Regions from separate parts of the Kocuria sp. PD6 genome, predicted to be linked through region 2. Evidence: riboswitches for the same ligand, from Rfam matches in the RefSeq annotation. Region 2 holds a riboswitch; each other region holds the start of a gene.

Region 1 (4,170 bases), on a different contig from region 2:
TGTCCGGATCGGAGACCTCCATGATCCCCGGCGCGGACTTCGCGTTCTACCCGCTGTCCAACCCCGGCATCATCTCGATCCCGGCGTCCTTCCTGCTCGGTTTCCTGGGCTCGCTCAGCGAGCGCCGGCCGGAGGACCCGCGCAAGCAGTCCGAGATGGAAGTGCGTTCCCTCACGGGAGTGGGAGCGGAGAAGGCCGTCTCGCACTGACCTGGTTCACCGCCCCTTGACACGGCCGCCGTGTCCGGTTTCATCCGGACGCGGCGGCCCGTGTAGCGTTGGTGTCTGGTACTACACTGTGAACCAGTTCGCTGACCACATGCGGTTGCGGAACACCGCAAACGCGCACAACGAGAACCAGAGGTGGAGAAATGGGCATCATTAGCTGGATCATCCTCGGTCTGATCGCCGGCGCGCTCGCCAAGCTGATCCTTCCGGGCAAGCAGGGTGGCGGGATCATCGTCACCATCATCCTCGGCATCGTGGGGGCCTTCCTGGGCGGCTGGCTGGGTAGCTTCATCCCCGGCCTGAGCGACGGGATCAACAGCTTCAGCATCGGCACGATCATCACGTCCGTGATCGGCGCGATCATCGTGCTGCTCATCTACGGCGCCGTCGTCGGCCGCCGTCGCTGAATCATCTGCGGGTCCTGAACGGGCCTTCCACACAAGGGCGTCACCTCCGGGTGGCGCCCTTGTCGTATCTCCCGTGTCGTGCGTCCGGAGTCGTGTGCTCGGTGTCGTGCGTGCGGGGTGCGGCGCTCACGCGATACTGGGGTCATGACTTCCTCCACCGGCATGACCCCCGATCTCGACTCCGCCACCCGGCAGGCCCCCCGGCGCCTCGTGATCCTGGGGTCCACGGGATCCATCGGGACGCAGGCGCTCGACGTCGTGTCCGAGGCCGCGGGGCTGCGCCGGCCCGTCTGGGATGCCACCCACGAGCCCTTCGAGGTCGTGGCGCTCGCCGCGGGCGCGGGTCACCTCGAGCTGCTCGCTCAGCAGGCCGTGACGTTCGGTGTCCGTGCGGTGGGCACGAGCGGTACGGCGGACGACGCCGCCCGGTTGCGTGAGCTGATCGCGGACCGGTCACGCGCGGCGTCATCGGCGGCACCCGAGGTCCTGTATGGGCCGGACGCTGCAACCCGGATCGCGCAGTGGGAGGATTCGGACCTCGTGCTGAACGGGATCACCGGGAGCATCGGGCTCGCACCCACCCTGGCGGCGCTGGGAGCGGGTCGGCGGGTGGCGCTCGCGAACAAGGAGTCCCTGATCGCGGGCGGTCCGCTCGTGTTGCGCGCCGCGGTGGACACGGGCCTCCAGGACGCGCTGATCCCCGTGGACTCCGAACACTCGGCGATCGCCCAGGCCCTGCGCTCCGGGACGGCCTCCGAGGTGCGCCGGCTCGTGCTCACGGCGTCCGGCGGACCGTTCCGCGGCATGACGCGCGAGCAGCTCACGCGGGTGACACCCGAACAGGCCCTGCAGCACCCCACGTGGGACATGGGGGTCATGGTCACCACGAACTCCGCGACCATGGTCAACAAGGCACTGGAGGTGCTCGAGGCGAGCCTACTGTTCGACGTCCCCCTGGACCGGATCGACGTCACCGTGCATCCGCAATCGGTCGTGCACTCCATGGTGGAGTTCGTGGACGGATCCACCCTGGCGCAGGCGTCCCCGCCGGACATGCGCCTGCCCATCGCGCTCGGAATCGGCTGGCCCCACCGCGTGACCGGCGCCGCCGCGGGGTGCGACTGGACCCGGGCCGCACAGTGGACGTTCGAACCGCTCGATTCGCAGGCGTTCCCCGCCGTGGAGCTCATGAAGCACGCGGGTTCGCGCGGCGGGACGTGGCCCGCGGTGTTCAACGCCGCCAACGAGCAGGCCGTGCACGCGTTCCACCGCGGGGCGCTCGGCTTCACGCAGATCGTGGACATGGTCGAGCGTGTGCTGGAGGATCACGACGGCGTCACGCGGCCCACCCTCGAGGACGTCCTGGGGGCGGAGGAGTGGGCCCGGGCCCGCGCGGACGAACGTATCGCCGGGATGGCATAGGGCCCTTCCTGCGGTCGTCGGCCCATGGCAGGGCCGTGCTAGAATTCCGGGTGGATGACGAGATCCGGCGCGTAGCTCTGGCTGGCCGGACGGCAACCCTCTCCCGTAGCGGGGTGCCCCAGATGACCATCCGGTCGCGGTTGCAACAGATCACGGCAAGTGCGGTTCCCCGGAAATCAGCACGTGCCCGTCCCGTGAGCCCTCATCCAGGGGGGACTGTTCGCCCCGCGAGTCCCCGTCACAGAACCCTGGAAAGGCATGATCATGCGAACCAAGCGTTTGATTCCCGTCGTGTTGGCCACCACCCTGGGCCTCACCCTCACCGCGTGCGGCGGCGGCTCCGACAACTCGGACCCGGCCGCGGACGGCAAGATCACCGTCGGGATCGTGGGCTCGACCCCCGTGCAAGACGCGTTGAAGCAGGTCGCCGCGGACAACGACATCACGGTCGAGTACGTGGACTTCAGTGACTACAGCCAGCCGAACCCCGCTCTGAAGAGCGGTGACATCGACATGAACTGGTTCCAGCACATCGCGTACCTCGCCGATTACAACAACAACTCCGGGGACACCATCACTCCCGTGGGCTCCACGTCCATCTTCCCGCTGGGGCTGTACTCCAAGAGCGTGAAATCCGTGGGCGACTTCAAGCAGGGTGACGAGATCGCCGTGCCGAACGACTCGATCAACCTGTCCCGCGCCTTGAACCTCTTGCACCAGCAGGGTCTCGTGGAGTTCACCAAGGACACGATCGCCCCCACCGAGCAGGACATCGACACCGCCAAGTCCAAGGTCACGGTCCGCCCGGTCTCCGCCGAGCAGACCGTGCTGTCCATGGACTCCGTGGCCGCCTCCGTGGTCAACAACGACTTCCTGGACCGCGCGAACATCGATCCCAAGTCCGCGCTGGCTCAGGACGATCCCACCGCGGACAGTGCCAAGGTGTACGACAACCTCTTCGCCGCGACCGAGGCGAACGCGGACAACGAGACCCTGAAGAAGGTCGCGAGCTTCTACTACGACGACAAGGTCCAGGACGCGGAGAAGACCGAGACCAAGGGCACCGCAGTGCCCACCAAGGTGGATCAGCAGGAGCTCAAGGACTTGCTGGCCCGCTACTCGCAGGACCTCAAGGAGCAGACCAAGTGAGCCCGTCCGCCACGGCGGACACCCTGGTCAGTTTCCGGGACGTGAGCAAGGTCTTCGTCACGGGGTCCAAACGCCGCCCGCACACCGTGACCGCGGTGGACTCCGTGGACCTGGACATCCGCCGCGGTGAGATCTTCGCGGTGATCGGCTACTCGGGGGCGGGCAAGTCCACCCTCGTGCGGCTGATCAACGGCCTGGAACCGATCTCGTCCGGGACGCTCGAGGTCGCCGGTAGCCGTGTGGACGGGCGCAGCGAGTCCCAGCTGGCGCCCATCCGCCGCAAGATCGGGATGATCTTCCAGCAGTTCAACCTGTTCACGTCACGCACCGTGGCGGGCAACATCGAGTACCCGCTCAAGCGTGCCGGGTGGAAGCCCGAGGAACGCAAGGCGCGGGTCGCGGAACTGTTGGAGTTCGTGGGCTTGACCGAGCGCGCCGGGAACTACCCCGAGCAGCTCTCGGGTGGTCAGAAGCAGCGCGTGGGGATCGCCCGCGCGCTCGCGAGCAATCCCGAACTGCTGCTCGCGGACGAGTCCACCTCGGCGTTGGACCCGGAGACCACCCAGGAGGTACTGGGTCTGCTCAAGCGCGTCAACCGTGAGCTGGGGATCACCATCGTGTTGATCACCCACGAGATGGACGTGGTGCGGGCCACCGCGGACCGCGTGGCCGTGATGGACAGCGGTCGTGTGGTGGAGACCGGGACCACCGCGGAGGTCTTCGCCCACCCGCGGGCGCAGACCACGCGCAAGTTCGTCTCCTCGGTCACGCGCACCGTGCCGCGCGCGGACGAGATCGAGAAGCTGCGCCGGGAACACCCCGGGCGGCTCGTGCTGGTGGACGTCACCGACCAGAACCAGATCGGGGACGTGCTCTCGGACGCCGCCCGTGACGGTGTCAGCTTCAACATCGCCTTCGGGGGGATCTCCATCCTGCAGTCACAGTCCTTCGGAACGCTCACGCTG
Region 2 (4,170 bases):
CCACGAGGACCGGGCGGGTGGTGATCCCGGTGGTCCCGAGGGTGGTCCGGTAGCGGGACACGAGGCTCTCGGGGTTCGCACGCAACGGGGTGTCCGGGCCGATCTCGGGTACGTAGTAGTGGTAGTTGGTGTCGAACCACTTGGTCATCTCGAGCGGCTCCAACCGATCGGTGCCGCGGGACAACGCCGTGATCAGCTCGATCCCGCGGGGCGTGTCCGGGGCGGCGGGCTCGTAGCCGTCCGCGATGAACCGCGCGGGAACCGCGCCCAGCGCCAGGGACGTGTCCAGGACGTGGTCCACCGCGAACCCCTCGGACGGCACAGCGTGATCCGCAGTGAGGCCGAGTTCGGACAATCGCGTGGCGGTGCGCTCACGCAACCGGGCGAGGGTGTCCAGCACCGTGGTGGCGGGGTGCTGTTGCGGGTCCTTCCAATAGGACTCGAGTGCGCGCTTGAGCTCGCGGTCGGGGCCGATGCGGGGGTAGCCCAGGATCGTGGCGGCGGGGAACGGGACGGGCTGGGTGCTCATGGGAACTCCTCGGAGCTGGTGTGGGGTATGGCGGTTAGGGGGTGTGATGAGCCGCGGCAACGGGTGTGCTCCGGCGCGGCGGGGTAAGGGGAACGTCAGCGTGGGTGGTGCCGCTACGAACGGTTTTCGGCCTGCCCGGATGCGGCGGTCGAAGCCAACACGATCGGTTCACGGGTCGGTCGGGGCTGGTGCGGCGGTCAGGCCGCGGGGCTGCGGCCTCGGTATTCGCGTGCGGCATCCCGGACCCGCAGATGCTCCAGGATGGTCAGCGCCGCCTCGGGGCGGTTGAACGTGTACAGGTGGAAACCGGCGCAGCCCAGATCCATGAGGTCGTCGATCAGGGACAGGGTGGCCGCGACCCCTCGGTGGCGCAGTTCCTCAGGAGTGTCGGCGCGCAGGAACCGGGTGAGGCGTTCCGGGACCCGGACCCCGGTGATCTCGGTCATGCGCTGCAACCGTTGCGGGTTGCTCAGCGGCATGAGCCCGGCGACCACGGGGATGTGGATGCCCTCCGAGCGCGCGCGTTCCAGGAACGTGGCGTAGTCCTCGGGTTCGTAGAGCACCTGCGTGATCGCGTAGTCCGCGCCGGCCTCCTGCTTGTCCCACAGGGACGCGAGATCCGCCTCGAAGTCGCGGCCTCGCGCGGGGGACGGGTAGCACGCCACCGACACGGACAGCGGTCGCTGACCCGGGCGGAACCCGGTGCCGAAGCGACGTCGTTCGACGTCCCGGATCAGCTCCACCAGTTGGGAGGCCCGGCCCAGGCCACCCGCGGGGGTCCGCCATTCCCCGGTACCCAGGGGCGGGTCGCCGCGCAGCGCGAGGAGGTCGCGAACGCCGTCGTCCAGCAACTGGTCCACGGCGCGCTCGAGACCCGCGCGGTCCGTGCCACCGCACGTGAAGTGCGCCATGACCGGGGTCTTGGTCGTGCGGCGCAGGTGGCGCAGCGCCTCGCGGGAGACGCCGTGATGGCCGGCGTGACCGTGGGTGACGGAGAAGAAATCCGGCCCGGCCTGGGCCATGGCGTCGATGTTGCGCCACACAGTGTCCGGGTCTCCGGTGGGCCGCGGCGGGAACACTTCGAACGAGACGAGCGTGGAGCGGCGCGGGCGCCGGACCAGCCAGGACGTCCCCGTGGGCGGGCCAGTCACGGGCGCGGGTTCTGACGCTGCGAGGGGTGCGGGCATATAAAAAATCCTCCGGCCTTAGGACGCCGGAGGACGAGCTCCGAGCGCCGTACTTGCCGACCACGCGGTTGCGCGGCGGCCGGATCCTCATCTGGGGCACCCCACTACAGCTGGAGGGTTGCCGCCCGGCTAGCCAGAGCTTCGCACCGGGACTCATGATCCTTTGTTACGAGTAAGCGTAGCACAGCCCCGTGACGAGGCCCACGAACGATGACGGAACCGCCGGCCTCCCGCCGCGCTCGTCTTCCCAAGCGGGCGGAATGGACCGCACGGGGGCACCTGGGCCCTGCCGTGGTCATCCTGCCCCACGACGTGCAGGACATGAAGATGCCCGAGTTGGGAGCCGAGAACTGGGTCTTGCGCTCGATAGCCGTCGCGCCGTCGACCGCGGAAGCCTCGGAGCAGGACAGTGTGACGCCGTCGCCCTCCGTCACCGCCACGCCCACCGCGAGCGAGGCGGCGGTGACGGCCGGGGCACTCACCCAGACGTTCACGACCCCGGGCGGGACCACGAGTTTCCGATACCCGACGAACTGGACCGTGGCTCCGTCCGCGACCTCCACCCCCGAGTACCGTACGAGGGACGTCCGGGTTGCCCGCCACGAGAAGGTCCTGATGCTGTCGCTGCGGCCCGACGCCGGCATCGCGAGCCCCGCGATCCCCACGCACGAGACCACGCTGGGGACTTTCCCCGGGGCGCGCGACGCACATGGCACTCCGTTGCGGATCGCCGCCGGCCCGTTGTCGGGGCAGGCCCCGGGTGTGAACATGGCGGTCATCTACGGCATCACGCCCGCCGCGGACGACGCCGTCCCCCTTGCGCAGCGCGACCGCCAACCCCGGTCGTCACGACCCCCGGGACCTGCCGGGAGCGACGTCGTCCACGCAGGAACCCTGAGTTCGGGCCGCCGTGCATCCGGCGGCTCGCCGGTGCACCCGCGTGACGAAAGCGCGGCGAAAAGCAGGGACGCCCACCCGGTCAACCGACCGGGTGGGCGCGCCTTGGCGTGTCATCAGCGACTCAGCACGGGTGCCAGACCTTGCCTCCCGGTTCGTAGCACCGGGGGCCGGTGTAACCGGGATAGCCGCCATCACTCTCGGAAGCCGGGGGCACGTGGGGTGCCGCCGGCAGCTGCGGGGCAGCAGGTACCCGGGGCGCGGCCGGTAGCTGAGGTGCCGCGGGCTGCGCGGGGGCGGGGTTGTAGTTGTAGCTCGGTTGCGGAGCGGGATTGGGTTGGGGTGCCGGATCGCCCACGGCGACCTCGTCCTCCACGACCGCGGGAGGCGCCTCGAGCGTCGGCGTGGGAGTGGGCGTGGAGGACGGGGTGGGACTCGGCGTCGCGCTCGGGCTCGCGGTGCTCGAAGTTGTGGTGCCGGGGGATGCGGATTCCCCCGGCGGCGCGCAGTCCTGCTTCGGGTCGAAGAAACCGACCTGCATGGCCTGGGCCACGTTGTACGCGCTGTCCATCTCTCGCCGGTACGTGCTGTTGGCGCCCACGGTCATGGGCGTTGCCAGGCCCGCCTTGACGAGTGCCTGGTTGACGTTCAACCCGTCGTCGTCGCGGGTCACTCGGGCGAGGGTGCGCCCGTAGCGGTCCGTGCGTTCCACGTCGTAGTCCAGGTGGATCGTGGTTCCCTTGGGCAGGAGGTCCTCAAGCTTGGCCGTGGCCTCGTCCGCGAGGCACTCGCCGGGCTGACCGTCCTGCGCGACCTCCGGGGTATTGATGTTCAGCAGCCGCACCCGCGTGGACTTCCCCGCGATCGTGGCGTCCAGGGTGTCCCCGTCCACCACGCGTTCCACCGTGGCCACCGAGTCGTCCGGGGTGGGCGCGGACTCTGCGGCGCCGCCGCACGCGGTCAGGGCGAACAAGCTCGCCAGGACGACGGTGCTCGCACGGGCCCTCGGACCGGCGGCCCACCGGCGGCGGGCAGGATGGTGAATGGTCTCGGCAGGCATCGCGGTCCCGGGTCTCGGAGGAAGCACCCGGCATCATGTCGGTGCATTTGCAACGACGTTATTGTGCCAGAGGGTGTTCACCCTGCAGGGATCGGCGATCCGTGTCGCGGCACGTGATGCCTAGTGGAGTAAAAGCACCTGGGGGTGTCTCAAGACTGCTTTAGCTCAGTAAAAGCAGAGGGGGGTGAGGCGGAGCTAGGTGTCGGGCGGGGGGTGCGCTCGGGGTAGCGGGTGGGCGCGGGGTGGTGCGCTGTGCGGCATGGTGTAGACAAGACGCATGGCCACCATCGATGAGCTTCCCGGTGAGATCGTCGCGGACCTGCGTGTGAGCGATGCCCGTCCCCTGAGCGGCGGGGACACCGCCCACGCCTACTGGCTCGAGACCCCGGACGGGCCCCTGTTCGCCAAGACCATGCCGGGTGCCCCGGCGGGCGTGTTGGCGTTGGAGGCGGCGGGACTCGAGGCGCTGCGCGCCGTCGCCCCCGCCGAGGTGCGGG
Region 3 (4,170 bases), on a different contig from region 2:
GCATGGTCACGGGCAAGCACAAAGTGATCCTGCCCCCCATGGATCCCAAGGCCAAGGCGCCGTGGGTGTTCGGGCGCTGCAAGTTCTGCGGGCTCACCAAGCGCTACCCCGGCCGGCTCACCAAGCTCTCGGCGGTGGGTCAGACGGGTTCGGTCGAGGCACTGCAGTTCATCGGCCCGGACGAGGGCGAGTACCCGGGGTCCTGGGCGCCGTTCAAGGACATCCTCACGTTCTTGGGTGGCAGCAAGCGGTCGAGCCTGTCCATCGTGGCGCGCCAGCTCGAGGACTCCGAGCGCTTCGAGGAATGGTTCGTGGGTCACCTGCAGGCCCTCGGTTTCCTGGAGGTGATCCGGGACGAGAACTGGACGGTGCGCCGCTGGCAGGTGTGCTCCCCGGCCCTGACCCAGCTCGTGGACGGCTCCATCCTGCTCACGGGCGGGTGGAAGACCGACCAAGAGGACGCCGTGACGCAGGCGGTCGGGGCCCAGGGTGGTGAGGTCGTGGTGCTGTCCCCGGAGGACCACGCGACCACCATGCTCCAGGATGTGGACCTCGACGCGCTGAGCAAGCTGCTGCCCGAGGGGCTGTGCGACGTGGTCTACGACGCCGGGCCCGTCATGCTCGACACCCTGCCCCCGTTGTCCTCGGTCGTCGCCGGGCTGCCCCTGAAGGAGATGCAGTACAACGGGGTCGCGGAACGCTTCGTGCCCGCGGACGCCACGTGGGAGGCCACGGACGACCGCAACCAGGCGGGGCTGTACCGGATCAACCACCACCACAAGACGCGCTACGCCTACCGCACCGCGGAGGACGTGGTCTCGGGTCACGCCCGTCCCGTGTCCTCGGGGCTCGGCAAGCACCTCGCGGCGCGGGACACCGGCACGGCGTTGGTCAGCTACGATCCCGAGCTGCGGTTGCTCTCCGTGCCCATCGGTGCCGCCCTGCCGGGGCTCTACGCGCGCGCCACGGTGCTGTGCTCGGGGCTGCTGCCCACGCTCGTGGACGAGGACTTCTCCCTGAACTACGGGGACGTCTCCGAGGAGTTCGCGAGCGCCCTCGTGGCCAAGCTGCTGGGCTGACAGTGCCGCCCCGGGCGAACGGGGGGGGGGTGTACTCGTGGGGCCGCGCGGCTGCATTCGGCCGCTGCGCGGCCCTCCCCTAAAGTGAGGTGGCGTGCCATGACTAACGGCTGGTAGTAAGGCGCCTCAACCCCGGGTCGTCCGACGTCCGACCCGCATCCCCGACGTGACCACACACGATTCCTCGTCCATCCGTCACCCACGCCCGGGCTCGTCGCCCGTCGCGGATCCGCCAGCCCTGTCCGGGCCCCTCGCTCTGCGCCACCCCGGTTGCCCGTCAACTGGCGGGTCTTCGTGGCCGCGGCAACCCTGCTTGTCTCGCTGTCCGCCTGGGCCACGGAGGCACCCGAGCACGCCGACGCCGTGATCGGCGGCGTGGTCGCGTGGGTCGCCTCCCGGCTGGGGTGGTTCTACATCCTCACGGCCGCTCTCGTGATCGTGTTCGTGATCCTGGTCGCGGACAGCAGGCACGGCACGATCAAGATGGGCCCGGACCACGCGAAACCCCAGTTCAACCTGTTCACGGGGTGGGCCATGTACGCCCTGATGGGCATGGCATTCGGCTACTTCGCCTACCGCTTCGGCATGCCGCTGAGCATCCGCTCCGCTCTCTACCCCTGATCGGGTGCCGGATCCACGGTGCCGCCGGCGACGCCGTGGACACCGCGGCGCTGCTGGGGACCCTCTTGGGCGTGGACAAGGGCACCCGGCGGCTTTCCGAGCTGAGCATCATCCTGGCGATCGGGCTCATGCTGTACGTGCTCATCACCGGGCGCACGGCGTTCCTGCTGGATGCGATCGTCAAGGGCGTGAGCGGATTGCGCGTGGCAGACGCCTCGGTGATGTCCGAGCTCGTGACGGTGAACCCGAAGATCACGGTCTTCATGATCGGTGAACGCGCCGCCGAGCTGATCGCCCAGGACCGGGACGCGACCGCCCGGTGAGCACGGCCGTCAAGAACCGAGCAGGCTGAGAACATGGGTGTGGCCCGGGTCCGTCCGGACCCGGGCCACACCCGATCGTGGAGTTCGCGGTCGCGGGGACCGTGCTCGCGAGGACTACGCGGGCAAGGGCTCCAGCTTGTAGAAGGACACCCCGCCGGTCACCCGGGACGCCCCGGGGACCAGGAGTCTGCTGTACTTGGCGCACCACTGGCCGCGCCCCCGTGTGTGCTGTGCGGCGAGTGCGACCTCACGGGCGTCGTCCGCGAAGTACTCGTGCTCGTGACCGTCCGATCCCGTGATGGACACCACGTGCCGGGCGGGGTCCGCCTGAACGGTGACGTCCACCCATTGTTCGCGGGTGTCGGGGTGGGATTTCTGGGTTGTCGTGTTCATGATGTCGGGCCTCTGAATTTTCCGGTCGCTTGCCGGAACCACACGTGTGGCCCCGGCCGCTTCGTCATCCAATCCACCCCTGAACCGAGGGTTGGCGTACGCCGAGTTGGAGCTCTGGGCGCGCGGTGACGTCCTTGTCGTTGCGCGGGCGCATCTCGTGAAGCTGCTTCGAGCCTATCCGTGGATTCCGGGGACCAGCCAGGCGCGGACCGAGAATGTCATCAAAACTTAATCAAGCTTCTGTTGAGTAACATCTGGCACCCGGCGGCGGTTCTCATGGGGTGCGCAGGCCGCTGCGGCGCGTGCCGCGCATCCGGGAGGTGACCGTGCGAGCGCGCTCGTAGTGGCCCAGCAACTGCTCGCACACGGCACCCCACGTGCGCTCCTGCACGCACTGGTGGGCGGTGCGCGCGAAGGCGAGGCGTTTGGCGTCGTCGCCCGCGAGGTCCCGAACGCGCTCGCGCAACCCGGCCAGGTCACCCGGGGCGTAGAGCCACCCGTTACGCGAGGAGTCCACGAGGTCCAGGGGGCCGCCGCGGCCCACGGCCACCACTGGAACCCCGGAGGCCATGGCTTCCTGGATGGTCTGGCAGAACGTCTCGTGCTCACCGGGGTGCACGAACACGTCCAGCGACGCCATGGCCGTGGCGAGTTCGGTGCCCGTGAGGAAGCCCTCGAAGTGCGCGTTGGGCAATACCGAGCGCAGCGACTCCTTCCCGGGGCCGGAACCGATGATCACGAGCCGGGTGTCCGGCAGAGCGTCGATCGCGGCGAGGTCCGCGACCTGCTTCTCGGGGGCCAACCGCCCCACGTATCCCACGAGTCGCTTGCCGCCGCCCACGCGCTCGCGCCACGCGTGATCGCGCAGCGCGGGACGGAACCGGCTCGTGTCCACTCCGCGGCGCCACATGTGCACCCGCTGGACGCCGTGCTCGTGGAGCTGGCTGATCGACGCCGTCGAGGGAGCGAGCGTGAGGGTCGAGCTGTTGTGCATCGCACGCACGTGGGACCACATGGCGGTCTCCAGCACGGACGCCCCGTAGCGTGCGGCGTAACCGGGCACGTCCGTCTGGTACACGGCCACGCACGGCAGACCCAAACCCTTGGCGGCCTGGATGGCCTGCCACCCGAGCACGAACGGGGACGCCACGTGCACCACGTCCGGCGCGAAACGGGCCAGGATGCGCTGCATGCGACTCACGGTGCAGCTCGCCACGCGGACCTCGGGATAGCCCGCGAGCGGCAGGGACGGGATGCGTTCAATCCGCACGCCGTCCACGTGGTCCACAGAGCCCAGGAACAGGGTCTTCTCATAGGAGGGGGCGATCACCATGGCCTCGTGCCCGTGATCCCGCAGGTGTTCCAGGACGCGGATCACCGAATGCGTGACACCGTTGACGTGGGGGAGGAACTGTTCGGCCACCAATGCGATTCTCACGGTTCCCACTGTGGGCCCCGCGCCTCACGGGGGAGTCACCCGGGGGTGGCCCGCAGATGAAGTCCGCGCTAACTTCGCTGCCCGTGGTGCGCGGGTGAACGTGAAAAGATGTCCGGTGATGAAACTTCCCTCACTGCCCGGCGTGGTCTCGGGCGTACGCGACCGCTTCACGTCGCACGGTTCGTCCCCCGCGCGCGCCGCCGACGTGCCCCGCCCCGAACCGGACGACTCCCCGGGACTGCCCATGCCGCTCGCGCTGCAGGGCGTGATCGAGCTGCTCGCGGTGGCCGTGGTGGGCCTGTTGCTGGGCACCGTG
Region 4 (4,170 bases), on a different contig from region 2:
ATGAACAGGGTGGCCATCAGTACGCCCAGGGGCACACCGATCTGGGGGTAGGCGCCGAAGAAGCCGCGCTTGTTCGCGGGCGCGTGCTCCACGGACATCAGGGCCGCACCACCCCACTCACCACCGGCGGAGAAGCCCTGCAGGATACGCAGGACCAGCAGGATGATGGGGGCCGCGATACCGATCTGCTCGTACGTGGGCAGCAGGCCGATCAGCGTGGTGGCCGCGCCCATCCCGAAGAGAGTCATGACCAGGGTGATCTTGCGCCCGTACTTGTCACCGATGTGACCGGCCACGATCGCACCCAGGGGACGGAAGAGGAAGCTGATGCCCAGGGACGCCCAGGCGACGATCTGTCCCAGCGTGGCGTTCTGCTCGCCCGCCGGGTTGAAGAAATGGGTGGCCAGGATGAAGGCGGCCGCCTGCGCATAGATGAAGAAGTCGTACCACTCGATGGTGGTGCCCACGAGGGTGCCCGCAAGGACCTTGCGTTCTTCTCGGGTCATGGTGTGCGCCAGCTGAGCGGGCGCTGAGGTGGTGGATGCCATGCGGGTCTCCAGGATCGGCGGACGCGGGGTCCGTGGGGTGCCAGTGGCGGAGTGGATCAGGGGAATAACCGACCGATTGGTCTCGAAATAAGTGTACGAAAGAATGTGAAGCGCACCACACGTTTCGTGTATTAAATCGTATATTTTTCCCGGGCCGTTCACCCGGGCGGGCAGCATGTCGGCCGTTGTGACGCGTTCATGACACGGCAACGCCCCCTCCCGCCGTGCCGCACCGTGGAAGGTGCGGGCGCAGCGGAAGGGGGGCGGGCGGCGTCGTCCGGGAAGATCGGGGAACCGGAACGGTCAGCGACGCGGTGGGACTAAAAGCTGCAGGACCAGCCGCGCGGCCTGATCAGAACAGGCGCTCGGACGCGATCCGCGCACCCACCACGAGGGACTCGAGCTTGGCCAGCGCGATCTGCGGGTGCAACCGCCCGCCCAGACCGCAGTCCGTGGAGGCGATCACGTTCTCCTTGCCCACCACGGACGCGTACTGCTCGATCCGGTCCGCCACGAGCTCGGGGTGCTCCACCACGTTGGTCGAGTGAGAGACGAAACCGGGGTAGACCACCTTGCCCTCGGGCAGCTGGTGGTCCTTCCAGACCTTCCACTCGTGGCCGTGGCGCGGGCTGGACGCCTCGAAGCTGTAGCCCTGCGCGCGGATGGTGAGCATGAGGTCCACGAGGTACTTGAACTCGAGGTCCGTGGTGTGCGGGCCGTGCCACGAACCCCAGCACAGGTGGAAGCGGATCTGCTCCTCGGGGAGGTCGCGCAGTGCGTAGTTCAGCGCGTCCACGCGCAGCTGGGTGAAGGCCAGGTAGTCCTCCACGGTGGGCTCGGGGTTGATCTGGTCCCAGGACTCGGCGATCGAGGGGTCGTCGATCTGCACGGTCAGTCCGGCGTCCACGATGGCCTTGTACTCCTCACGCATCACGTCCGCGCACGCGTAGACCAGCTCCTCGTCCGTGGCGTAGTACTCGTTCTTCACGCGCGCGCAGGAGCCGGGGGACAGTGCCGCGACGAAGCCCTGCGTGGCACCGTTCAGAGCCATCGCGTCCTTCACGCGGCGGATGTCCCCGGCCACCGCCTCCTGACCCGTGTAGGTCAGCGGGCCCGTGATCTTGGGCTGGGAGACCGTGTTGCGGTGCACGAGCACGCCCGCTGTGGGGTCCTCATAGGCGTCCCGGAAGCGCTCCCGGTCGCGGCGGTCGGGGAAGCTCGTGAGCACGATGTGTCCCGGGCTGGAACGGTGCTTCTCGCCCTCGTTCCAGCGGTCCTCGTCCGTGGGGGTCAGCCCGCCCAGGCGGTGGAACGAGTAGTTCCACCAGGCCCCGTAGTCCACGGCCCCGGACGTGGTGTGGCCGTACTCGCCGTCGTTGACGATGTCGATGCCGATCTCGCGCTGGGTGCGCACGATCTCCTTGACGCCCTCGTCGAGCGCCTCGCCCAGCTGGGAGAGGTCGATCTCGCCCGCCTGGAAACGGTTGTTGGCCTTCAGCAGCTCGGGGGTGCGAGGCAGGGAGCCCACGTGGGTGGTCTGGATGCGATCGGTGTTCAAGGGCATGGCTGTGCTGTTCCTTTCCATCGGTCCTGGCGTTAGCACCGGTGTCACCCCGGTTGCTGCGGCTTCCACGAGCCAGATCTCTCGGCCGCTCTGGATGGGTACTGCTCCATCCAACAGCATCGCGAGGAGTGGACGCCAGTTGTGGCGTGTCGGACGACGACGCCGCTCCCCGGGTTCCTCCTGCCCGGCCCCTCGGGCTCGGGTCACCGGGGCTTCCGTGACCGGGCGGCCCCCGGTGCGGGCCGTGACTCGTAGCTGGTCCGGGGTGGTCCGTTCCGGATCGTGACCCGGCGGCCCCCCGGGGCGTAGCGTGACGCGGTAGGAGAACCGTCCACGCGCAAAGAGGCTGTCATGGAGCAATCACTCGAGGGGAAGAAGGCCCTGGTCACCGGTGGGGCCAGCGGGATCGGCCGCGCCGCCGTGCAGGCGTTCGCGGACCGCGGCGCCCATGTGGTCGTCGCGGACATCAATGAAGAAGCCGCTCAGACGACGGCCTCCGAGGTGGGCGGGGAAGCCTGGGTCGTGGACCTCTCGGACACCGCCGCGCTCACCGAACTGAGCCTGGACGTGGACATCCTGGTCAACAACGCGGGGATCCAAAAGGTGGCACCCGTGCAGGACTTCGACCCCGCGGACTTCCACCGCATCCTCACGCTCATGCTCGAGGCTCCGTTCCTGCTGATCCGTGCCGCGCTGCCGCACATGTACGAGCGCGGATGGGGCCGGATCATCAACGTCTCCTCCATCCACGGTCTGCGCGCGTCCGCGTACAAATCCGCGTACGTCACGGCCAAGCATGGGCTCGAAGGGCTGTCCAAGACCGTGGCCCTGGAGGGCGCTGAGCACGGTGTGACCAGCAACTGCGTCAACCCCAGTTACGTGCACACCCCGCTCGTGGACAAGCAGATCAAGGACCAGGCCGCGACCCACAGGATCCCCGAGGACCAGGTGATCGAGAAGATCATGCTCACCGAGTCCGCGATCAAGCGCCTCGTGGAACCCGAGGAGGTTGGCGAGCTCATCGCGTTCCTGGCCGGCCCGTCCGCGGGCATGGTCACGGGTGCGTCCTACGCGATGGACGGTGGCTGGACGGCGTCCTGAGCGCGGGGCGACGTCGCCGCGTCCACCCTCGCTGCCGTTCGGTGTCGAGGCAATGGCCCGCGTTCCACGGCCCCTCTCCGGCCAAGGGCCCGAACATCTGCGTCCCGAAAAAACACTCGCAGTCGCACAACGCGTGCGGTATCGGGGCACAGATGTTCCGGGGTGCGAGGACGCGGGGTCTGACGGTACGGGACGACGCCGCTGCGTCCGGTTCACACGGTCGTGGCCCCCGCGCGCAGCGCCGTGGAGAGCTTGTGGGCCTGGTCCAGCAAAGCCGCCCCGAGGCCGGGTCTGCGTTCCGCGGTGAACCGGGGTTCGATCCCCGTCAGGGAGAGCGCGTAGCGGGGTTGGCCGGTCGCGTCGAACACCGCGGCCGCCATGCCCCACGAGCCCTCCACAATACGTCCGGGGTTCAGGGACCAGCCGTCCTCCCGGACCTGGGCGACGAGGCGGCGGACGTGAGCGTCGTCGTGCTGTGGACCGAGGCGCGTCCGCTCCTCCCGGGTGTCCGCGAGGGCGGTCTCCAATTGGTCCGGGGGTAGGTGACCGAGGATCGCGAGTCCCGCGGAGGCCACGCCCAGGGGCAACCGCAGGCCCTCGTAGAGCACGTGCGAGCGCACCGGGAACGCCCCCTCCACCCGGGCCAGGCAGATGACCTCGTTGCCGCGGCGAGCGGAGAAGAACGCAGACTCGCCCGTGGCCTCGGCGAGCCGCTGCAGGCACGGGGTCGCGAGGTCCTGGGCGGGATAACGTTGGGCGGCCACCGTGCCCAGGATGTGCAGTTCGGGACCCAGGGCCCAGTTGCCGTCCTCCGTGCGGTCCACGAGCCCCTCGGCGGCGAGCGCTGCGAGCAATCGGTGCGTGGTGGGCCGGGTCAGCCCCGTGCGGTGGGCGATGGCTGCGGTGGATCCGGCTGACTCCCCGGATGCCACGGCCTGCAGGATCGCGGCGACCCGG

Evidence for each region. A riboswitch is a leader RNA that binds a small molecule or an ion and turns the genes downstream of it on or off. The one in region 2 is predicted to bind S-adenosylmethionine.
Region 1: it holds a riboswitch for S-adenosylmethionine, as region 2 does, so the genes downstream of both, Q9R22_RS00300 (MetQ/NlpA family ABC transporter substrate-binding protein) here and Q9R22_RS11425 (methylenetetrahydrofolate reductase) in region 2, are expected to answer to the same signal.
Region 3: it holds a riboswitch for S-adenosylmethionine, as region 2 does, so the genes downstream of both, Q9R22_RS01275 (hypothetical protein) here and Q9R22_RS11425 (methylenetetrahydrofolate reductase) in region 2, are expected to answer to the same signal.
Region 4: it holds a riboswitch for S-adenosylmethionine, as region 2 does, so the genes downstream of both, Q9R22_RS05690 (cobalamin-independent methionine synthase II family protein) here and Q9R22_RS11425 (methylenetetrahydrofolate reductase) in region 2, are expected to answer to the same signal.

The regions. Positions count from the first base shown of each region.
Region 1 covers NZ_JAUZUS010000001.1:58,469-62,638, reverse strand. Annotated here, with positions in the region: gene Q9R22_RS00315 (cation acetate symporter) at 1-209, shown strand, start outside; gene Q9R22_RS00310 (GlsB/YeaQ/YmgE family stress response membrane protein) at 371-634, shown strand; gene dxr (1-deoxy-D-xylulose-5-phosphate reductoisomerase) at 797-2,056, shown strand; SAM riboswitch class IV at 2,110-2,224, shown strand; gene Q9R22_RS00300 (MetQ/NlpA family ABC transporter substrate-binding protein) at 2,321-3,205, shown strand; gene Q9R22_RS00295 (methionine ABC transporter ATP-binding protein) at 3,202-4,170, shown strand, end outside.
Region 2 covers NZ_JAUZUS010000012.1:72,745-76,914, reverse strand. Annotated here, with positions in the region: gene metE (5-methyltetrahydropteroyltriglutamate--homocysteine S-methyltransferase) at 1-529, opposite strand, end outside; gene Q9R22_RS11425 (methylenetetrahydrofolate reductase) at 727-1,716, opposite strand; SAM riboswitch class IV at 1,761-1,877, opposite strand; gene Q9R22_RS11420 (thermonuclease family protein) at 2,738-3,586, opposite strand; gene Q9R22_RS11415 (fructosamine kinase family protein) at 3,951-4,170, shown strand, end outside.
Region 3 covers NZ_JAUZUS010000001.1:268,660-272,829, reverse strand. Annotated here, with positions in the region: gene Q9R22_RS01295 (hypothetical protein) at 1-1,079, shown strand, start outside; gene Q9R22_RS01290 (BCCT family transporter) at 1,350-1,700, shown strand; partial or broken gene Q9R22_RS01285 (hypothetical protein) at 1,607-1,834, shown strand; partial or broken gene Q9R22_RS01280 (GMC oxidoreductase) at 1,880-2,023, shown strand; gene Q9R22_RS01275 (hypothetical protein) at 2,138-2,416, opposite strand; SAM riboswitch class IV at 2,437-2,579, opposite strand; gene Q9R22_RS01270 (glycosyltransferase family 1 protein) at 2,691-3,854, opposite strand; gene Q9R22_RS01265 (DUF6350 family protein) at 3,973-4,170, shown strand, end outside.
Region 4 covers NZ_JAUZUS010000005.1:4,156-8,325, forward strand. Annotated here, with positions in the region: partial or broken gene Q9R22_RS05685 (MFS transporter) at 1-548, opposite strand, end outside; gene Q9R22_RS05690 (cobalamin-independent methionine synthase II family protein) at 901-2,112, opposite strand; SAM riboswitch class I at 2,127-2,213, opposite strand; gene Q9R22_RS05695 (3-hydroxybutyrate dehydrogenase) at 2,464-3,213, shown strand; gene Q9R22_RS05700 (IclR family transcriptional regulator) at 3,426-4,170, opposite strand, start outside.